DNA from 2 places in the Vibrio sp. 10N.261.46.E11 genome. Region 1 is predicted to be linked to the other one. Evidence: predicted binding sites of a transcription regulator. Region 1 holds the regulator's gene; the other holds the start of a gene.
The links. Region 1 encodes CRP, which controls carbon source genes, mostly activating them, when cyclic AMP is high. Its sites were predicted from a motif close to TGTGANNNNNNTCACA; they were not measured.
Positions count from the first base shown of each region.

Region 2: cdd (cytidine deaminase) is a predicted target of CRP. The motif match lies at 1,153-1,168, and genes of this name have one in related genera.

Region 1 is NZ_JBFRQW010000031.1:16,819-19,974, reverse strand. It holds gene astD (succinylglutamate-semialdehyde dehydrogenase) at 1-294, shown strand, start outside; gene AB4407_RS10290 (DUF1338 domain-containing protein) at 549-1,340, shown strand; gene crp (cAMP-activated global transcriptional regulator CRP) at 1,518-2,150, opposite strand; gene AB4407_RS10280 (phosphoribulokinase) at 2,392-3,156, opposite strand, start outside.
Region 2 is NZ_JBFRQW010000051.1:78,921-82,076, forward strand. It holds gene purT (formate-dependent phosphoribosylglycinamide formyltransferase) at 1-42, opposite strand, end outside; gene cdd (cytidine deaminase) at 210-1,097, opposite strand; gene AB4407_RS16550 (LrgB family protein) at 1,384-2,061, opposite strand; gene AB4407_RS16555 (CidA/LrgA family protein) at 2,064-2,435, opposite strand; gene sbcB (exodeoxyribonuclease I) at 2,460-3,156, opposite strand, start outside.

The DNA.
Region 1 (3,156 bases):
GAGCAAGCCGTTGAAATGGCTAATGACACACGCTTTGGTTTGTCTGCTGGCCTAGTTTCAACCGACGATTCCGAATGGGAATACTTCGTTGACCATATCCGTGCGGGTATTGTTAACCGTAACCGCCAACTAACAGGCGCAAGTGGTGATGCACCATTTGGTGGCCCGGGTGCTTCAGGCAACCTACGCCCAAGTGCTTACTACGCGGCGGACTACTGTGCTTACCCAATGGCGTCAATGGAAGGTGGTGAAACCCAACTGCCAGCGACATTTAGCCCAGGTATTGAGCTGTAGTTTTGGTTCTTAAGCTTTAACTTGATGAATCATAAGCTTATGAGCTCTAGGTTCATGAGTAACAGATTCATTGATTGTGTAATAAGGAAGCGGTGTTATCGCTTCCTCTTTTCACCCACGTCCGACACCTAGATTGGGCGGTAGATAATAATAGAACAAGTATGTCACAGGCTGATGGCTGCTGACTCTATGTCCAGCCTCTCCCTTTCTAATCCAAATTACTAGCTTGCTAGAACCTCTGACAAGGAGTCACCATGACGCCCGATCTACTCTTTAAATCACTATGGGACGATTACATTCACAGGCTTTGTCCATCGGCTGAGAAAGTACATCACTTGCTGAAAGAAGACGAAGCCCTGATTAATGATCATATTGCACTGCGTACTTTCAATGTTGCACCGCTGGGGATTGAAACACTGGCCAAGCCTTTCCTTGAGTTAGGTTACAAGGCATGTGGCGATTACTTGTTTGAGAGCAAGAAGCTAGTGGCTAAGCATTACGAGCATCCAGATCCAAAACAACCAAAAGTGTTCATTAGTGAGTTGAAGGTCGAAGAGTGTTCAAGCGACTTACAACAGATCGTTGCTAAGTTGGTTGATCAAGTGGATGCTAGCAAACTGCAAGGTCATGAATTCTTGTTTGGTGGTCGTCTTTGGGATTTGAGCTTCGCAGATTTCCAAGTGCTAGCAAAAGAGAGTGAATACGCTTCTTGGCTAGCGGCTCATGGTTACGGTGCCAACCACTTTACGGTGAGCGTAAATCAACTTAACGCCTTTGATGAAGTACAGTCAGTGAATGACTATTTGAGCGAATCGGGTTTCACTATCAATGCATCTGGCGGCGAGGTGAAAGGCTCTCCAGAGGTCTTATTAGAGCAATCATCAACAATGGCAGACAAAGTCCCAGTTTCATTTGTTGAAGGTAATGAGATGATTCCTGGCGGCTTCTATGAGTTCGCTAAGCGTTATGCGATGGCCAATGGTGAGCTTTATACCGGATTTGTCGCGGCATCAGCTGACAAGATCTTTGAAAGCACCAATGGTTAAAGAAACATAAGAGCACGGGCTTTGCCCTAGAGGTGCGGGTACGCTTCGCATCGAGAGTGCTTACGTTTGGAAGTTGTAAGTGTCCCATTCGCATCTGCTCTCTAGCTCTTGAGAAAACAAAAAAGCCACCAAATTTGCATTTGGTGGCTTTCAAATTTTTGGCTCAGTTAATCGAGATTAACGAGTGCCGTATACCACGATAGTCTTACCGTGTGCAGAAATTAGGTTCTGCTCTTCTAGCATCTTCAAGATACGACCAACGGTCTCACGAGAACAACCAACAATCTGGCCAATCTCTTGACGAGTGATCTTGATTTGCATGCCGTCAGGGTGAGTCATTGCATCTGGCTGTTTTGCTAGGTTTAGTAGCGTTTGAGCGATACGACCTGTTACGTCAAGGAACGCTAAGTCACCAACCTTTTGGCTAGTTACTTGTAGACGGTTTGCCATTTGCGCTGAAAGGCGCATTAGGATATCTGGGTTCACTTGGATAAGTTGACGGAATTTCTTGAAAGAAATCTCAGCTACTTCACAAGGAGATTTTGCACGAACCCATGCAGTACGCTCTTGGTCTTCTTCGAACAAGCCAAGCTCACCGATGAAGTCGCCTTGGTTTAGGTAAGAAAGAATCATTTCCTTACCTTCTTCGTCTTTGATAAGAACTGCCACAGAACCTTTAACGATGTAGTACAAGGTTTCTGCCTTTTCACCAGCATGAATCAAAGTACTTTTTGAAGGGTACTTATGAATATGACAGTGTGAAAGGAACCACTCTAATGTTGGATCGGTTTGGGGTTTACCTAGAACCATAATATCTTACTTCCTCTGCAGGGTATGCTTGCCGCTTTCCATATTTTAGCTAAGCCTGAATTGACGTAGCTAGGATAAGAGCACTCGTTGAGCGCTGCAAGCTATCTTGTGTTTCGTTTAAGAATAGTATCCTTTTTCAGGTACTATTTCTTGATTTTAATCGTGACCAAGCTACGATTTTTTACGCAAAATTGTGCACATGATCACGGTATGAAAAGTAATCAACCAGAATGTTGTTTTGTTAGCCTATTTTCCCGGTTTCTATAAGTTGTTGCAGAATAGGCCTTACAATGAGCTCCATAGCAAAACTCATCTTGCCTCCTGGCACCACAAGTGTGTTATGACGTGACATAAATGAGCCGTCAATCATAGCCAACAAGTAAGGGAAATCGACGTTTTTGATGCCGCGCAACCGTATAACCACGAAGCTTTCGTCTAAACTTGGAATCCCTTTTGCATTCAGTGGATTCGATGTATCTACGGTAGGGACACGCTGAAAGTTGATATGAGTTCGCGAAAACTGCGGGGTAATGTAGTTAAGGTAATCATCCATTGAGCGAACAATAGAATCCATCACCGCTTCGCGAGAGTGACCACGATCGCGTGTGTCACGAACGAATTTCTGGATCCACTCCAAGTTTACGATAGGTACCATGCCGATAAGCAGATCGACGTGTTGAGAAACATTGATGTCACCATCGACCACGCCACCGTGAAGACCTTCGTAGAACATCACATCTGAGTTTTCAGGGATCTCTTGCCATGGCGTAAAGGTGCCGGGCATTTGGTTGTAAGGCACGGCTTCATCGAAGGTATGCAGATAGCTACGGACTTTTCCCGTGCCTTCATTGCCGTATTGACGGAAGAAATCTTCTAATGCACCAAAATCGTTAGCTTGTGGACCAAAGTAGCTGATGTGCTTACCTTGCTCGCGCGCCTTACGGATCTCGACATCCATCTCTGGTCGAGTGAAGCGATGGAAACTATCCCCTTCAACCCAAGCTGC
Region 2 (3,156 bases), on a different contig from region 1:
AAGTACACGAGTAGCATTTTCACGAGTAGCAGTACCAAACATAGAAATTCCTTCCGATCTTTTGAACGATTGATTGAAAACGGGGTGATCATACTTATTTAAACGACAAAAGCAAACGTTTGCGCAGCTTGCAGTGTTAATTACAAGCATAAAAAAAGCAGCCCTGTTAAATAGGGCTGCTTATTTAAAATTTTGTTAAATAGATGTACTTAGATTGCTAAGTAAGTCACTGGAATGTCGGGATTAATCGCTTCTAATGTAGATTGCGTATCCGCTAGGTGACTGATACTACCTTCAGCAATTTCAACCAAAGCTGCACTTTCAATTTGTTCAAAATCGAAGCCCGCCAGTTTAAGTTGAATTAATGCCACTTGTAGAGGCGGTAGGCTAGGGTTGAACGCTGCGTTTTCAGCGTAAGCACCGGTGAAAACCTCACCCGACGTCAGCTGTAGTGAAACACCACTTAGATTTTTGGTGTAAGGCGCATGGCTACGGTTTAGTGCTGCTAGCGCTTCTACAACAATAGGGGTTGTTTCTTCGGTCGTGTACTTATGATCAAGCTTAGTCATTAGGCCAGTTGTTACACCTAAGTCTGCAGGGCCGAACGAGTCTGGCAGGTACTCCTGCAGAGACATTTCATCACGTTGTGGGAGCTGAACTTTAAGCTCTTTCGCAGTGGTCAGTTCGTTCATGAATTGACGACAGTGACCACAGGGGCTGAAATTGATCGTGATATCTGAGATACCTTGTTCGCCTTTCATCCAAGCATGGCTGATTGCAGATTGCTCAGCGTGAACGGTTTGACCAAGTTGAGCACCAGCGATTTCAAGGTTTGCACCAAAATACAGAGTGCCAGACAAACCACGTACGATTGCACCAACATAAAAGTCAGATAATGGCGCGTAAGAATACGCAGCGGCAAAAGGAAGTAGCGCAATACGTAGCTCGTCATCCGCTAAACCACTTGCTTGCAGTAGGCTGGCAAATTGTTCTGGAGACAATGTCGCGTCAAAGTTGTCTGCTAATACGATGTCACTTAAAAGCGCTTTTATTGATGTTGGAGCACTTTCCAGCGCCAGGGTAATACGACTGTTCATGTTGAATCCTTAATTGACCTTAGGCTTTAAGTTTATTCAATACACAGGAATTTTCTGTGACAAGTATCACTATTATATCGTTGTTGTTACATTGGCTTGCATAGTTAGGGTGAGGTCACACTTGAAATCGATTGCAATAGCTATTTTTGCAGTTGATATCGCACTTATTGCCCGTAATAGAGCGTCACGAGTCTGCTATTACTAACTAAATGTGAGAAGAAAGCCCAAGCAGGCACTGAAATCAACAGTATTCTGGTTGGGCTGAATCGCGTAGTGATCGTTTAGGTTAAGAATAGAACCAAATCACAACTGAAAACACGCTAGGTGCAATGATTGAGGTAATGACGCCACAAAGAACAAGAGCCAACGAACTGAATGCTGCATCTTCTTGGTTTTTTTCAGCACATGTCGCAGTACCTAATGCGTGAGATACCGTTCCCATGGTTAAACCACGTGCGATTGGGCTCTTAATACCAATCAGGTTATAGATTGGGTAAGCAAAAATTGCCCCAAACAGACCAACAATCAAAACCAGAATCGCAGCAATCGCTGCTTCACCACCTAAATGGCTTGAGACTTCCATTGCAATCGGCGTCGTCACCGATTTACCTAGCAGGCTGGCAATTAGGCTCAGATCTGCTTTAAAGGCGACCGCAATCAGTGCTGTTGTTGTCATCGACATCACACTGCCCAGCGTGCAAGAAAAGGTGATGATGCGCCAGTTCGCTCGAATTTGAGGTAACTGTTCATATAGCGGATAAGCAAGCGCCACAACCGCAGGCTGAAGCATGTAAGTAATCCAAGTGTTGTCTGCGTAGTAGGTCTCGAAAGGGACTTTGAAGAACAACAGAATTGGAATAATGATGCCAATGCTGATCAATAACGGGTTACACAGCGGTGAGTTCACTTTTTGGCTTACCCAGCGTGCAAATAGGAACACCACGATGGTCAGTAGAATCCACATGATCAGTTACCTCTCGATAGCAAGCGGTCTAAGAACCACGATAAGGACACCAACACCAGTAACGTGCCGCCAACGGCGCTCGCCATAATTGGCAATGCGTTCGCGATGAGCATGTCGAAGTGATCCATCAACCCTACACTGATCGGAACAAACAGTAAGATCATTAGGCGGATAATCAAGCTTGCACCGGGCTGTACCCAGTGCGATGGAACAATACCTATCACCATGGCGGCAAACAGAATCAACATGCCAAAAATACTGCCTGGGATTGAGGTATCCAAAAAGTGCTGTAACGCGTTACCTGCTGTAAGTGCACCTATGATTAAGGTGAAGGAGATTAAGCAGTAAACGAGTTTGATCAATCTTTCTTTCAAAGTGTCACATCTCTTGATAATGAATTAACTAGCTAGCTTTTCTACGTATTGATAAACCGCTTTCAAGATAGCCATTTTCTTCTCGTCACTTTCGTTTTCATGTGCGAGGTTTTCTAGATTCAGCATGTACTCTTCTAAGCGACTCTCGTAAAACTCACGACAATGGTTCGCCCATTTTAGTTGCTCAGTTTCATCAAGTGTCCATGGGAAATGACGAGCGCGGTAACGAAACAACAGCGGCTTAATGCGTTCGTCGCTGAAAGTGATGTCCAGAGCGGCCAAGTTGTTCGGGTCAGTTTCACGAATGATGTTCATCGCGGTCTTATCTGCTGGAGAGAAGAAGCCGTCGTAAAGGTGTGTGTCTACATCATCACTTTTTTCGTATTCACGTTCTTGTGAGTACAAGCCAATCAGCTTTTCACGAATCTCTGGGTGCTCACGTAATAGTGCAAGGTTCTTCAAGCATTGCTGACGGTCGATACCGATCGTTTCCGCGTTTTCAGCCGTTAGGGTTTTTGCTGGTGCGAGAATAGGGCACTTGTTGAGTTGTACCAGTTTAATTGGCACTGGCAGTTCATCTTCACCTAGCTCGCTTAGTTTGGTGTAGAGCCTGTCTCTGAGCTCATCGGTATCTAGCTCAAGCAGTGGGCTAGGATCTTTCGCTAAGTCCACCACGATAACGGCGTTTTGGTTGGTCGGGTGCCAAGCCATAGGAACAATC